Regions from separate parts of the Neorhizobium sp. PAMB6630 genome, predicted to be linked through region 3. Evidence: riboswitches for the same ligand, from Rfam matches in the RefSeq annotation. Region 3 holds a riboswitch; each other region holds the start of a gene.

Region 1 (5,239 bases), on a different replicon from region 3:
CCGAATAAAGCAGGTTTGCAGCGTCGGTTGCACTGCAGACGGGCTGCTCCACCAGCGCAAAGCGCGCATTGAACAGCGCTTCATAAGCAATCGCCGCCGCACTCATGTCGATGCGGTATTCCTGAGCGCTGACCTGCGAGGCCGTATGCAGGGCTTCCGAGGTTTCGGGCGCCGAATTGCGGCAGCTGAGAGCAACAACGATACGGTTATAACCAACCGATATGGGCAGGGCGGCCGCGGCACACATGGCCTCGTTGACGCGCGACCAGCTCGGCATACCATTGCAGCACTCGAGCGGAGCGGCCACGCCCCAGCTCTCAATGCTGAACGGCGCGTCCATCGAACGCTCCAGGCGGCGGGCGACTTCCGCCAGCACGCGGCCGGCGACACCCTCGCCGAAATGCGCGGAAATATCTCCGAGATTATCGATAGTAATGCACATGGCGGCGGTCGCATTCATCAAAGCGCCCTCCAGCTGATCATGTACACGCATCCTGCAACGCCACCGGCATAGCAAGAAGCGTTACCCACTTCGTTGATGAACGGCCTGAATACACCGTTCGAGGAACCAACGATATCGAGCTCATCCCGGTCCGAGGAGCGCTTGCGCAGAAATTCTACCGCATCGCCATACCCCGGATTACAGCTATCATAGCTGATTTCACCCTGCATAAAGGGATCCCTTTTTCCGACGGTGTCTTGTATTAAGAAGTCGTTAATTTTTCAGTGTTTTATGAATTCTGGGTTCCAACAAAACGCGAGTTATTTTTACAAGATTTATCGCATTATTGTCAATGGTAACACTTATAGTGAAATCAAGCTTTCTGCGCATTTTTTGTACCTTGGGCACTGAATAGGCACGGCGCCGAAAGTGGAAAAATCATATATTTCAAGCCACAAACTGTATACCGACACAGAACGGCAGAATTTGTCTGCCGCCTGAAACTTTGTTGCCAGCCAACCCCGCAATCGGGATTGCAAAGAGCGACGCAGACGAACAATGCGCGACACCGCAACTCACACATCAAGCAATGAGCGATAGGCGCCGGTCGACGAAGCAAATCAGCGTCAGCGGCGATCTAGCGCATTGATCCCTAAATGAAAAGCCAGTTAAAACATATTCATGACTGCGCATAAACGGACCCGAGGCAGGGCCAAAAGGCCGCACCGCACCCTGGCTCCAGTCCATCACGGCGAAGAACAAAAGGAGTGTCGCGCCGCTCATTTCGCTCGGCGAAGCACCCGCTCAGCTTTTACCGCAACACTATATCTGACGACAGATTCGCCTGCAAATGAGACAAGAACAAGGCAAACAGCGGTTTGCCGTAACGTCGCACCGCGACATGGCAGAAGATCCGGCGCAGGCGCTAGTATTTCTTTCCGGTATCGCTCCAAAACGGGACGGAAGAAAAACATGCAAGAACCGTTTCCGACGCGCCCGTCCCGAAAAGGGGCAAATTTTGCCGCGCTACCGTGATCACCGATCCATTATGGAGCGGGCAAGAGTTGAGCACCCTAGAGCGCTTGCAAACCCGCAACTGACGATCCCCGTAGCCGCGACGGGATGCCCGCATCCTTCCGGCGGGGATCGACCATCGCCAAACCCGCCAGGCGGCAGGGACCGGACGCCATGTCACAATTTCCGATAGGTCGAAGGCGCTCGTCATGAGCATCGCCGGTCTGAACCACGCTGCCGGCTGGCGATTCGCTGTCAGCACGCACCAAGCGGGCAAAGCCGCTCCTGTGCAAAATCCGGGAAACCCTCTGGACAAAACACTTGCGCGCCTCTAGACGTAACGATATTACATTACATAACGAAGGCAGATCGTTTTGCGGTCATGCTGCGCCTTGACGCGGTGTTGTATGGCAGCTTAACTGGTCGTTGATGGTTCCCCAATCCGGCTTTCCGGACGAGGGGATTAATAGGGAACACGGTGCAGAGCCCATTTGGGGTCCAAAGCCGTGGCTGCCCCCGCAACTGTAAGCGGATGCCGATCATCCTTGTGGCGCCTGATAAAGGCGCCATGCCACTGCACGACAAAAGCGTGCGGGAAGGCAGATGAGAAGCGCTAACCGTGAGCCAGGAGACCTGCCATCGCACTGAAGTCCAACGTCACGGGCGGGGATGCCCGGAACAGGAGCTGACAATGAATGACACTCGCTTTTGCGAGCACCGCATGTCGAACCCTCAAGCGCCCCAAACGCCAGACATCCGTTCACCGAGGCTGGCTGCAGCCGAGGTGCCTTATCGCAGGTCCGTTTGACGGCCATACACTGACAGGGTTTGACCAATGATTTCCAGCATGACGCAGTTGCTGCGCCGGGCCGTACCGGCTTTGCAGCTTTTTGCCGGCCTTGCCGCCACATTTGTCGCTTCGGGCGCTTTAGCCACTGAAACCACCTATCCGCTGACGCTCCAGAACTGCGGGCGACAGATTACCTTTTCAAAAACGCCGGAAAGGGCCGTGTCGCTCGGACAAAGCACGACGGAAATTCTCTATATGCTCGGTCTCTCCAAGACAGTGGTTGGCACGGCCGTCTGGCTGGGGCCGGTGCTGAAGGGTTATGAGGAGGCCAATGCGGCCGTGCCGCGCCTTGCCGATAACGACCCGAGCTTTGAAAGCGTCATCGCCACAAAGCCCGATCTCGTCACGGTGCAGTTCCAGTGGCATGTCGGGCCAAAGGGCACCGTCGGCTCGATTGCTCAGTTTGAGGATCTCGGCGTGCCGGTCTACACCTCGCCGTCGGATTGCATCGGCAAGGACAATTCCTCCGGCGGCGACGGTGTGCGGGCAGAAGCCTTCAGCATGGACCTGATCTACCAGGAAATCCGCGACCTCGCCCGGATCTTTAACGTTCAAGATCGCGGCGAGCAGGTGGTGGCCGATCTTGTGGCGCGCGAACAGGCCGCCCGCGCCAAGGTGGCAGGCGCCACGTCAAAACTATCGGCCGTCTTCTGGTTTTCCAGCGCAACGCTTGCCGCAGACCCTTATGTGGCCGGCAAGAACGGTGCGCCGGGCTACATCATGAAGGCGCTCGGCATAGAAAACGTCATCGACAGCGACGAGGAATGGCCAACCGTCGGCTGGGAAACGATTGCACGGGCCAACCCGTCGATCATCGTCACCGCCCGCATGGAACGGCGCCGTTATCCCGCCGATGACATCGCCGTCAAGACGGCCTTCCTGCAGAAGGATCCGGTTGTCAGCCTGATGCCGACGGTGAAGGCCGGTCATGTGGTGGAAATGGACGCGCAGACGATGAACCCGACCATCCGCACCATCGATGGCATCGAGGTTCTGGCCGATGCGATTGCCAAGGCGGGCCTTTCGCGTTGAAGCACAGCCGCACGCGCATGGCGGTGGGGGCAGCCTGTGCTGCCCTTGCTGCCCTTCTACTCGCGCTCTGGTTTGGAGCCGCCATCGGCGAAACGGCAATTCCGTTCGAGGTGGTGGCGAAAACTGCCGCCAACCGCCTGTTCGGCGCCGGTTACCCGCTTGATGCCATCGATGAAGGCATCGTGTGGAGCTACCGGCTGTCGCGTGTGGTGGTGGCCGCCTGCTGCGGGGCGGCGCTCTCCTTGTCTGGCGTCGTGCTGCAGTCGCTGCTGCGCAATCCGCTGGCCGACCCTTACGTGCTCGGCATTTCCGCCGGTGCGTCCACCGGCGCGGTATCGGTTGCGATCTTGGGGCTCGGCGGCGGCATGATCGGCCTGCCGCTCGGCGCCTTTGCCGGCGCCGTCATCGCCTTTGTGCTGGTCAGCCTCTTGGCCATGCGTGCCGGGCGCGGCTCGGCCGCCATCATTCTGGCGGGTATTGCAGGCTCGCAGCTCTTTCACGCGCTGACCTCCTTTGTCGTGACGAAAGCTGCCAATGCCGAACAGGCGCGCGGCATCATGTTCTGGCTGCTCGGCAACCTCTCAGGTGTGCGCTGGCCGGATGTGACGCTGGCACTGCCGGTGGCAATCGTCGGCCTTGTCATCTGCCTGGGGCAGGCCCGCGCGCTGGATGCCTTTGCCTTCGGCAAGGAATCGGCCGCCTCGCTTGGCATTCCGGTGCGCCGGGTTACCGTCATCCTCATTGCAACGACGGCGATGATGACGGCGGTCATGGTGTCGCTGGTCGGCTCCATCGGGTTTGTCGGGCTGGTCATTCCGCATGCCACCCGCATGCTGGTCGGCGTGCGCCACGGCGTTCTTCTGCCGGCCGCCGCCATCGTCGGCGCCATCTTCATGATTGCGGCAGACGTTCTGTCGCGTATTCTCATCCAGGGTCAGGTGCTGCCAATCGGCGTGGTGACGGCGCTTTTTGGCGCCCCCGCCTTTGCCCTCATCATGAGCCAGCGGAGGGCAAGTCTTTGAAGGTCGAGGCAGACAATCTCTCGCTGGTCAGCGGCGGCAACATGCTCGTGCGTGATGTCTCGTTCACCGTCGCATCCGGCGAATTTTTCGGCATTATCGGGCCGAACGGATCGGGCAAGACGAGCCTGATTTCCATGCTCTGCGGGCTGCGCAAGCCGCGCACCGGCACGGTCACCCTGGACAGGGAACCGCTTGCAAAACTTGCCCGGCGCGATCTCGCAAGGCGTCTGGCGCTGGTGGAACAGCAGGCCGATACATCCGAGCGCATGACGGCGCGCCAGGCGGTGGAGCTTGGCCGCACGCCCTATCTCGGACTATCGTCGCCGTGGTCGCAAAACGATGATGCGATTGTCGATGCAGCGCTGAAAGATGTCGGTATGGCGCATCTTTCCGCGCGCCAGTGGCACACGCTCTCCGGTGGCGAGCGCCAGCGCCTGCACATTGCACGCGCGCTTGCCCAGGCGCCAAGGCTTCTGGTGCTGGACGAACCGACAAACCATCTCGACATCGGCCACCAGATCGGCCTTCTCGATCTGGTGCGTCATCTCGATCTGACTGTCATTGCAGCGCTGCACGATCTCAACCATGCCGCTATGTTCTGCGACCGCATCGCCGTGATGAAATCTGGCCGGATCGTTGCCCTCGGCCGCCCGGCAGAGGTGCTGACGCCTCGGCTGATCCGCGATGTGTTTGACGTGGAGGCTGTGGTGGAGCGCGGCGAAAGCAGCACTTGCTCCATCCGCTTTGCGCCGGCAAGACGGATGGCTGCGGAGTAAGAGGTAACCTCGCTCACGCAACGGCGCCCCAAAAAAACGCCGGGGCAAGCCTGTTGCTTGCCCCGGCGCTACATCAAAAAACTTAAGCAGCCGGCTGCTTGGT
Region 2 (5,239 bases), 1.3 Mb from region 3:
GCCGCCGCGGTCGATATCACCGATCAGCACCACCGGCACGTCGGCGGCCCGCGCAAAACCCATATTGGCAATGTCATTGCGCCGCAGGTTCACCTCCGATGCGCTGCCCGCCCCCTCCACCAGCACCAGATCGGCCTCGGCTTTCAGGCGGGAAAAGCTGTCGAGCACGCGCGGCATCAGGCCGGCCTTGATCTCCTGGTATTCGGCAGCCTTGGCATTGCCTTCCACACGGCCCTGCACCACCAGCTGCGCGCCAACCTCGCTCTGGGGTTTCAGAAGCACCGGGTTCATGTGGACGGAAAGCGGCGCCCGCGCCGCACGCGCCTGCAGCGCCTGCGCCCGGCCAATTTCGCCGCCATCGGCGGTCACCGCCGCATTGTTCGACATGTTCTGCGGCTTGAACGGCAGAACACGAAGCCCGCGCAGGGTGAACGCACGCGCAAGCCCCGCCACGATGAGCGATTTGCCGACATCCGAACCGGTGCCCTGGAACATCAATGCCTTGGCGGGTCGTTGCTGCGTCATCAGAACTCGATCCCGGCCTGCGCCTTCACGCCTGCCTTGAAGTGATGTTTCACCAGCGTCATCTCGGTCACCATGTCGGCGGCCTCGATGAGCGCAGGCTTGGCATTGCGCCCGGTGACGATGACATGCAGGTCCGGCCGGCGGGCTGAGAGATCGGCAATCACCCGCTCGAGATCGAGGTAATCGTAGCGCAGTGCAATGTTCAACTCGTCGAGGATCAAGAGGCCGACGTCAGGCTCGGCCATCATCTCCAGCGCCTTGTCCCAGGCGCGTTCGGCGGCGGCCACGTCGCGTTTCAGGTCCTGCGTGTCCCAGGTAAAACCCTCGCCCATCGTGTGCCAGATCATCCGGTCGCCAAACGCCTGCAGCGCCACGCGCTCGCCCGTATCCCAGGCACCCTTGATGAATTGCACCACCGCCACCTTGCGGCCATGGCCGAGCATGCGCAGCGCAAGCCCGAAGGCTGCCGTCGATTTGCCCTTGCCGGGGCCGGTATTGACGATCAGCAGACCCTTTTCGAGGGTCTTTTCCGCCACTTCCGCATCCTGCACGGCCTTGCGGTTTTCCATCTTGCGGCGGTGGCGTTCGGCCTCGCGTTCGTCGATTTCCTTCATCAGGCTCTCCTGGCGCATCCTCGGGAGGCGGGACTATAGTCGAACCTTTTCCCGCGGCAATGCCTTGCGCGCTGCCATTGACACGCAAGCGGCTAAGCGCATAGTGACAGGGACAACGGTCTTTTCCCGGCAACGGGGAAAGCTAAGAGGGAACGTGGTGCGGTTTTTCAAAAACCTAAACCACGGCTGCCCCCGCAACTGTAAGCGGGTAGTCCGGCGCATCAGGCCACTGAAGGCAACTTCGGGAAGGCGGCGCACGGGCGACGATCCGCGAGCCAGGAGACCTGCCGTTGACGACAGATGATCCAGCCGGGCGGGGTGCTCCGGAACGGATAGTTTTCGAAAGACAGGGGGGCGCCGAGGGCAGCCTTCCGTGTCTGCACCCCGCTATCGTTTGACAGGCCGTTCAGGCACATCGGTAAAGGTGGGGTGACAGTGGATTTATCAGCACGAAACGAGCGTCCAGAGACGGCGGATATCCCCGTCCGTGCGGTTATCGTGCATGTCTGCGAAACCTGCCGCAGCGCCACGCAAGACCCGGCAGCCCCCCGTGAGGGCGCCGTGCTGGCACAAAACCTTGCTCACCATAACGAACCCGGCATCGAGGTGAAGAGTGTTGCCTGCCTTGCCAATTGCAAGCGGGGCCTCAGCGCCAGCATCCAGAGCAGCACCGGCTGGAGCTATATTTTCGGTGATCTCACCACCGAGAGCGGCGAGGATCTTCTCATGGGCGCGCGCCTGCTTGCCGGCTCGGCCGATGGGCTGATGCCGTGGAAAGGCCGCCCGGACAGCCTGAAACGCGGCATGATTGCCCGCATTCCGCCGTTTCCGCCCGTTCAATCCCAGAACCAGAAGCCTTGAAGGACGATCCCATGACCTCTTCCCTCGCCCGCATTCCCTGCACGGTTGTCACCGGCTTTCTCGGCGCCGGCAAAACCACGCTGCTTGCCCAGGCGCTGCAGAACATCAAGGGCAAGCGGCTTGCCATCATCGTCAACGAGTTCGGTGATGTCGGCATCGATGGCGAGATCCTGAAAAGCTGCGGCATCGAAAACTGCCCCGAAGACAACATCATTGAGCTGGCGAACGGCTGCATCTGCTGCACGGTGGCCGATGATTTCGTGCCGGCGATCGACCGCATTCTGGCGATGGAACCGAAGGTGGATCATATCCTGATCGAAACCTCCGGCCTTGCACTGCCGAAGCCCCTGATCCAGGCCTTCCAGTGGCCGAGCGTCAAAAGCCGCGTGACCGTGGATGGCGTGATCGCCGTTGTGGACGGGCTGGCGCTGGCCGAAGGCCGCGTGGCCGACGACATGGAGGCACTGGCGGCGCAGCGGGTCAACGACGACGCGCTCGACCATGACGACCCCGTCGAGGAAGTGTTCGAAGACCAGATTGCCTGCGCCGATCTCGTCATTCTCACCAAGGCCGATCTTCTTTCCGCTGCCGATCTGGAAAAGGCCCGCGCCCATGTGAGCGCCCACCTGCCGCGTGCGGTGCGCATCGTCAATTCTGAAAAGGGCGCGGTCGATCCGGCCGTGTTCATCGGCCTCGGGCTTGCCGTCGAGGACGACATCGAGAACCGCAAGACGCATCACGATGATGAACTGGACCACGAGCACGACGATTTCGACAGCTTTGTTCTTGATATCTCCGCAATTTCTGATCCCGAAAGCCTCAGCCGGCGCATTGCCGATGTGACGGCGGCCGAAAAGGTACTGCGCATCAAGGGTTATGTGGAAGTAAAGGGCAAGCCTATGCGGCTTCTGGTGCAGGCCGTCGGCCCGCGCGTGAACCATTATTTTGACCGCGCCTGGGGTGTCGGCGAAGACCGTCGTTCGCGCCTTGTCGTGATCGGCGAAAAGGGCATCGATGCCGCCCGAATCGGACAAATATTGGCGGCCTGATGCACATCCTTGCCACCACATCCTCGTCGCTCGACGATCTGATCGAACCGGTCGATCTCAACCAGACGCCGGGCGATGTGGTGGTGCTGTCCTTTACCGACAGCGACCTGAACGGCATGGCATCCGCCTGGGACAGGCTGTCGCGCGCAGACCTGTCGCTGCGCCTTGCCCAGCTTTCAGACCTGCGCCACCCGATGTCCGTCGATCTCTGGATCGACAAGGTCGCCCGCCATGCACGGGTGCTGATGGTGCGCGTGCTCGGCGGTTATGACCGCTGGCGTTACGGGGTCGAAGAGCTTTCGCATCTGGCGCGCCGGAACAAAATTCCCCTCATTCTTCTGCCCGGTGAATGCAGCGAGACGGACGACCGCCTGACGGCCGCCTCCACCGTATCCACCGACGAGATCACCCGCCTCCTCGCCTTCTTCCGCGAGGGCGGGCCTGACAATCTCGACCGGCTGGCGACAAGTCTTTTCGCGCTGGCAGATGGTCGAGGCGACGTGCGGCCGGTGGCTGAGGCCGTGCCAAAACTTGGCTTTTACCGGCCCGGCCACGGCGTGGTCTCCCTTCCAGAGGCGCTGGAGGGTTTGGCGGGCAAAAAAATCCTGCCGCTCCTGTTTTACCGTTCCATGCTGCTTGCCGGCGATATCGCCCCCATCGATGCGCTGTCGCAAGCGCTTGCCGCGCGCGGCTTTGCGCCGCTTCCTGTCTTCGTGCCGGGGCTGAAGGATGCGGGAACCCTCACCTTCCTCCACGAGACGTTGTCGCGCCTTGAGCCTGCCGCGATCATCACCGCGACAGCCTTTGCCAGCCACGCGGAACCGGACGGAAAAACCCTGTTCGACCGGCTCGGCGTGCCGGTTTTTCAGGCTGTCATCGCCACCACAAAACGCGAGGCCTGGATCGGCAGCCAGCGCGGGCTCGGACCCTCGGATCTGGCCATGCATGTGGTGCTGCCGGAACTGGATGGGCGCATACTGGCCGGCGTGCTCTCCTTCAAGGCCGAGCGCGAAGGCGACACGGCCTATGGTTTTTCGGGCTTTGCCAACCGCCCGGAGCCCGACCGGGTGGAGGCCGTGGCAGACCGCATCGCCCGGCATCTGGCGCTTCAGCAGACGCCGCGGGCTGAGCGCCGGATCGTCATCCTGATGCCGGATTATCCGGGCGCTGCCGGCCGCACCGGTTATGCGGTCGGTCTGGATGTGCCGGAAAGCGTGCGGCAGATGCTCATTCAGTTAGCCGGGCAAGGATATGGCGTTTCGGATATTCCCGACACGGCAAAGGCGCTGATGGACCGGATCCTGACCGGATCGCAGCACCTCGCCCGCGACGATTATGCGCGCTATCTCGCCACCCTGCCGGACGACGCCAAAAATGCCGTCACCGCCACCTGGGGCGAACCGCAGGCGGACGAAGCGTTTGGGCCAGATGGCTTTTCCTTCCACGCCGCCCGTTTCGGCAATATCACGGTCGCCCTTGCACCAGATCGCGGCCGCGAAGCTGACCGGCGCACCGATTATCACGATCCGGCCCGCCCGCCGCGCCATGCGCTGATCGCCTTCGGAGCCTGGATGCAGCGCGATCTGAAGGCCCATGCCATCGTGCATGTTGGCGCCCATGGCACGCTGGAATGGCTGCCGGGCAAGACGGTGGCGCTGACGAAAAGCTGCTTTCCAGACCTTGTTACCGGGCATCTGCCGGTGATCTATCCCTTTATCGTGTCCAATCCCGGCGAGGCGGCGGTTGCCAAACGGCGGATTGCAGCGCTGACCCTTGGCCATCTGCCGCCGATCCTTGCCGAAGCTGGGCTGTCCGAGGCCCAGCAGAAGCTGGAACTTCTGGTCGATGAATATGCGCAGGCCGACGGGCTGGATCGCCGCCGCCGAGACCGTCTGGCAAAACTGATCATCGAGGCGGCAGAGGAAACCGGCCTTGCCGGCGAGGCCGGCGTTTCGCACACCGACGATCCCGATACCGCGCTGTCGCGCATCGATGCGTTTCTCTGCGACCTCAAGGACTTTGCCATCAAGGACGGCCAGCATGTCTTTGGCCAGGAAGACGCGCGCGAGACGGACCCGGCGCGCACCGACAGTGTTTTGCGCGAGCGCCAGAGCCTGATGGATGCGCTGGATGGCCGCCATATCAGCCCCGGCCCTTCCGGTGCGCCGGCGCGAGGCCGGCGTGACGTGC
Region 3 (5,239 bases):
CTTGATGCAGAGGATTTCGATGCCCTGGTCATTTCCGGCGGCATGAGCTGGGAAAACGGGACGGCACCGGATTTTGCACCGCTTGCCCATCGGTTTCACGACGCGGGAAAACTCGTCGGCGGCATCTGTGCGGCGGCATCCGCCCTTGCCGCAACCGGCCTGCTGAACGACGTTGAGCATACGGGAAATGCGCTTGCCGCCCATCAGGCCTATCCGGCCTATACGGGGGCTGCCCGTTACCGGGATCAGCCGCAGGCTGTCTGCGATGGCCGGATCGTAACGGCGGCCGGCAGCGCGCCCTACAGCTTTACCGTCGAAATCCTGAAGGCGCTCGATCTGTGGACGCCGGAGGCGCAGATGGAGCTTTCGCAGTTTTCCGCCGAGCATCGTCAGGGCTGAAGCGACCGCCTCAGCCGCCCAGAACGCGGCAGGCCTTCACTGGCCCATCCGAAATTTCACCCGCCATGGCGCGACGGATATCGCGGCTGTTAAGGTGAAGGTTGCGGCCGGGGGCCAATTGAAGGCGCGCGATCTTGGCCATGGCCGCGGCTTCGAAATGCCGGCTTTCGCTGAGGAAAAGTTCAAGACAGGCCTGCGGGGAAAGGCTTTCTCCAGAAGACCGCAGGCAAAAGTGCGCGAAAGGCGAGCCGGTGGACAAGGCAGAGACTGCCCTGCCCCGGCACGCCAAACTGCAGGGCATCGAGATCATCGCGCCAGATGGCGGGGCGATCAGGATCGTTTTCGCTCACCGCGCCGCCTCGAAACGCTTCATCAGGAGCCCGCTCAGCGAACCGAGCAGCGCCCAGAACACAAGGCTCGTCAGCGTCGCTGCCACGATGAACTGGCGTTCCAGCCCAAGCGGGGCAAGCGCATGCTCGCCGTCTGGCGGCAGCGGTGCGCCGATGAGATGCGGTGCGGCAATCAGCGCAATGGCGGCGACAGCGGAAAACCCGTCACGACGAAACGCCAGCAGCGCGATACCGAGTGCGGTGGCAAAGGCCGTCGACAGCCACCAGATCTGGCGCGCGCCAAGATCGCCGGCGGGAGAACCCGGCAGTTCCGGCGGAAGCCCCACCATTGGCGCCAGCATGACAGAGGCAAAACCGGCCAGGCCGAAGAAAAGGCCCGTGCGCCAATCGATGGTTTTGGCAAGCCCGCCCTGGCTAGCGACAGACAGAAGCCCGCACAGCACCAGCGCATAACCGATGGCTGTCAGGATATTGGCGGCTGCCGTATAGGAGAGCCGTTCCAGCCCATCGGCCGGCGCCCATCCGTCTCCGTGGTCATGGCCTTCGTGATCATGGGCCTCCTGACCGTGACCATCGGCATGTTCATGCGGCGCCGTCCCGGCGGCATGGACGTGGGGGGCAGGGTTTTCTGTGGCGGGCGGCACGGCAACGGGTGCTGCTGCCGCTTGCGCGTGGTCATGGCCGGCGGCACCGGCGTTTTCATAGGTTTCGGCAGACAGAATGAGCGGCGTGGTGCCGACCATCTGCATCAGCGAGGCGGCAATACCGCTCACAATCCCCACCACAACGGCGGAGAAGACAATGGATCTGAACATGGAGATAACCTTTCCCGTGCGGGCAAAGCGCCTATGAACCGGACGATGTCCGGCAAGCGCGATACCCGATTTAAACGTGGCTGAACGACCTGATACTTTTCAGATGGAGCGCGCGTTAGTGGCAGGGAAAGGCGTTGGCGTGGCGCGTATCGTGGGCGGCGTTGTGTACGGCTTCCGCATGGGAAAAACCGACGAAGCCGACGATGAACAGGCCAAGTGCTACCGCAAAAACGGCCTGCAGCATGGATGTGGATTTCGCCGAAGTGCCGGCGGTGGATGTTTGGATCGACATGCAAAAACCCCTCGTTGCATATGCGTTGACGACAGGTGCGGCGGCAGGTCTCCTGGCTCGCGGGTCGCTGTTCAACAACCAGACCTTCCCGGTTTCCCAGTGGCCATAACAGTCGATGAACTCACCGCTCACAGTTGCGGGGGCAGCCACGAATGAGGCACTTCTCTCAATGCCCTATCGTGTTCCCTTTTCATCCCGACGGATCTTTCATCCGGCAGGAACCGTCACACGCTCTTCTTGTGGCCCGCCACCGGGGGCCTGTCAATACGCGTCGCAACCCTGGGGTTTCCTGGCTTTTGCGGATGTGTGGCGGCCATTGCCGTGGTCAATGCGAAGGAACCGCCTTCAGATAGGCAGCAATCGCCTCCAGATCGCTTTTGGGCAGGTGCGACAGGTTCTGTTGAACCTCCACCATGGAGCCGCCGGCGCTGTCGAATTCGGGGGTGAAGCCGGTTTCGAGATAATTGGCGATATCGCCCTCGCTCCAGCTGCCAATGGCCTTTCCGCCGGGGGTGATGTTGGGAATGCGCCCCTCGCCTTCCGGGTTCGGACCGCCTGCCAGCCACTGCCCGCTTTCAAAGCCGCCGAGCGCGTTGCGCGGGGTGTGGCATTCGCCGCAATGGCCGGGGCCCTCCACCAGATATTGCCCGCGCTTGACGGCATCGCTCGGGTTGTCGAGCGCGACGCGGGGTTCTGCACTGAAAAACAGCAGCTTCCAGCCGCCGAGCGTCACGCGTTGGTTGAAGGGGAAACCGAGTTCATGCGGCGGCGCAACATTGCGGCTTGCCGGCAGCGTCTTCAGGTAACCGAAGAGGTCGTTCACGTCCTCGCGCGTCATGCGCGCATAGGAACTGTAGGGGAAGGACGGATAAAGATGTTCACCCTTCGGGCCAACGCCCCGCGTCATCGCATCGCCAAACTGCGCCAGCGTCCAGCTGCCGATGCCAGCCTCTGGATCGGGTGAGATATTGGGGACGTGGAACGTGCCGAAAGCCGTTGGCAGCGCGCGACCGCCGGAGAGCACCTTCAGCTCCTCGCCCTTGGCATCCTTCGGCGCATGGCAACTGACGCAGCCGCCGGCCCAGAACAGGTGTTCGCCATTGGCCACGTCAGGCGCGCCGAGCCCTGCCCAATAATCGGCCGGATGCGGTGCGGGCCGCGTCAGCGCATAGGCTGCCGCGCCGCCCGCCACGACGGCAAAGACACCCGCCAGTGCGATTTTGGCCCATGTCGATGCCATGGCCGCTCCCCGTTCATGTTCTTAAAAACCCGAATGCCCAAAAAACCGCCGCACGACATGATGCCGGGCGGCGATCATAAAAGGCTGCGCTTAGCGCTTCAGACGATAGGCCTGGTGACAGGTGCCGCAATCGGCGCCCAGCGTCTGCATGGCCTGCCCCACGGCTGCCTGATCGGCGGGCATGGAGGCCAGAACCGTTTCGGCATCGGATGACAGTTTCATCGACTTCGCCTTGAAGTCATCCATGTTCTGCCAGATGGCCGGCGATGCCGCCGTTTCCATGCCCGTTTCGGAACCGGCCGGAAAATGGTTGGGGAAATCCTTGGCGGACGCGCTGATCGTGGAAAGCGCCGTCTTCACGGTGGCTGCATCATAAGGCTTCTGGCCCTTGGCAATCGCGCCAAGTTCACCCATCGAACCGCCGATCTTCTTCATCAGCGCCTTGCGCTCGGTTTGCGGCTCGCCGGCGGCAAACACCACGCCGGCGCCAAGACAGAGGGCCAGGACGGCCGTGGATACCCGTTTCAAATTCATGCTCATTCTCCCCTTGTCGCAGGCCATGGAGGCACCGCACGCTGATATGTCGGCGCCATGATTACATCGTATGCATTTGAGAGAAATGACATTTTTCTGCTCACACAGAGATGTGAACAGCTGCGGCAAAAGGCAGCGCAAGGCCTGTCGTGCCCGGGTGTTTCAGCCTATGCGGCCGATTGGCCGATGGCCTGCATCCCGGCGTTGATGGTGGCACCGGTAATGGTGGCGCGTGACAGATGCCGGCTTTCCTCGCGCCCATAACCGGTAATGGCAATGTGGTCGGCATGAACATCCACCACCGCAAAGGCGGTCTGCCGTTCGGTATCCACCATGCCGCGAAAATTGACGAACCAGCAGGAGCCGGCTCTTGCCACGCCGCCCGCATGATAATGCCCGCAGAGATAGGCAATCACCTGCGGCGAGGACGACAGCAGATCGGAAAGCGCGCCGCTATCCCAAAGATTATGATCGCCTGCTGGATAAAGCGGAAAGTGCCCCATGACGATGACCGGCCGGCCCGAAGCTTCCGCAGCCTTCAGCTCTCTGGCGATCCAGTTGAACTGGCGCTCAGAGATGCCGCCGTTCCACTCCATGGCATTGATCGCGCCCCTGCTGCGCAGTCCATCCAGCCGGGCCTTTGCCTTAGCATGCCGCGCGGGATCACCAGCCGTTGCAAACAGGCTTTCCTCGCCGCCATCGATGACAAGGAAACTGATGCCAGCGCGGGTAAAGGCATAATAGGGTGCGGGCATGCCGAGCCGATCGAATACCGCGCCAATCTTCTCCGGTGCGACGAGAAAATCATGGTTACCGGGCAGGAACAGGCATTCGTGGCGCGAGCGGCCAAAAATCTCGAGCGGCGCATCAAAGCTTGCAAAATCCCGGTCGATGAGGTCGCCGAGCGTCATCACGAAAGACAGATCCTCCCCCTCGAAGGTGGCGATCGCTTCGGCAAGCTTGCCAAGGCTGTTTCGAAAATGCCGGTCGAGAACCGTATTCGGCTCGAGATCGGCATATTGCGGGTCGGCGATCACGCCGAAGCGGAGGAGCGGCTGATTTGGCATGATTTTGCCAATAGCGGCATGGCGTGACAGGGGAATGACAGGGGTGGGCTGTGGACGGGCGGCGGCGGCGCGAATAGCAGTGGGTGGCGGACGGCAGCGCGAGTGGCCCCCTCATCCGCCTGCCGGCACCTTGTAACTTCCCAATAGCCGCATTTGGGTGTGTAATGCCCAATGCGGTGGCGGATGGGAGACCGACAAACCTTTGGGACACCAAGCCCGTGGGAGAGCAAGGGTCTTCGTCCGCCGTTCCATCGAACCCGAACAGTCGCCAGGACCGCTTGCGCAGGCAAAGTCCGTTTAGGCAAGGATGGGAAAAGATGGATATCGTTGTTGGGATCGATGTTTCGAAGGATCGTCTGGATATCGCCGTGGCGCCATCCGGTGTGACGTTTGCGGTGGAAAATACGCATGCGGGCGTCGAAGATCTGGTCTCGCGACTGCAATCGATCAAAGCCAATGCCGTTGCCATGGAAGCAACCGGCGGGTTTGAGATGCTGGCGGTGGCGGCGCTGTCTTCGGCGGGCTTTGCCGTCCTCGTGGTC

What was found. Region 3 has a riboswitch for cobalamin ahead of AC4CWF_RS13280 (CbtB domain-containing protein). Riboswitches for the same ligand answer to the same signal wherever they lie in the genome.
Region 1: it holds a riboswitch for cobalamin, as region 3 does, so the genes downstream of both, AC4CWF_RS21275 (ABC transporter substrate-binding protein) here and AC4CWF_RS13280 (CbtB domain-containing protein) in region 3, are expected to answer to the same signal.
Region 2: it holds a riboswitch for cobalamin, as region 3 does, so the genes downstream of both, AC4CWF_RS00910 (DUF1636 family protein) here and AC4CWF_RS13280 (CbtB domain-containing protein) in region 3, are expected to answer to the same signal.

Annotation. Positions count from the first base shown of each region.
Region 1 covers NZ_JBZAYV010000002.1:547,407-552,645, forward strand. The annotation lists gene AC4CWF_RS21265 (EAL domain-containing protein) at 1-460, opposite strand, end outside; gene AC4CWF_RS21270 (hypothetical protein) at 460-672, opposite strand; cobalamin riboswitch at 1,870-2,111, shown strand; gene AC4CWF_RS21275 (ABC transporter substrate-binding protein) at 2,304-3,338, shown strand; gene AC4CWF_RS21280 (FecCD family ABC transporter permease) at 3,356-4,360, shown strand; gene AC4CWF_RS21285 (ABC transporter ATP-binding protein) at 4,357-5,136, shown strand; gene AC4CWF_RS21290 (peroxiredoxin) at 5,219-5,239, opposite strand, start outside.
Region 2 covers NZ_CM177836.1:198,191-203,429, reverse strand. The annotation lists gene AC4CWF_RS00920 (cobyric acid synthase) at 1-525, opposite strand, end outside; gene cobO (cob(I)yrinic acid a,c-diamide adenosyltransferase) at 525-1,139, opposite strand; cobalamin riboswitch at 1,239-1,445, shown strand; gene AC4CWF_RS00910 (DUF1636 family protein) at 1,575-2,000, shown strand; gene cobW (cobalamin biosynthesis protein CobW) at 2,012-3,049, shown strand; gene cobN (cobaltochelatase subunit CobN) at 3,049-5,239, shown strand, end outside.
Region 3 covers NZ_CM177836.1:2,761,877-2,767,115, forward strand. The annotation lists gene AC4CWF_RS13260 (type 1 glutamine amidotransferase family protein) at 1-399, shown strand, start outside; gene AC4CWF_RS13265 (hypothetical protein) at 410-541, opposite strand; gene AC4CWF_RS13270 (hypothetical protein) at 582-749, opposite strand; gene AC4CWF_RS13275 (CbtA family protein) at 746-1,570, opposite strand; gene AC4CWF_RS13280 (CbtB domain-containing protein) at 1,680-1,856, opposite strand; cobalamin riboswitch at 1,882-2,097, opposite strand; gene AC4CWF_RS13285 (c-type cytochrome) at 2,182-3,096, opposite strand; gene AC4CWF_RS13290 (c-type cytochrome) at 3,187-3,630, opposite strand; gene AC4CWF_RS13295 (metallophosphoesterase) at 3,798-4,697, opposite strand; gene AC4CWF_RS13300 (IS110 family RNA-guided transposase) at 5,015-5,239, shown strand, end outside.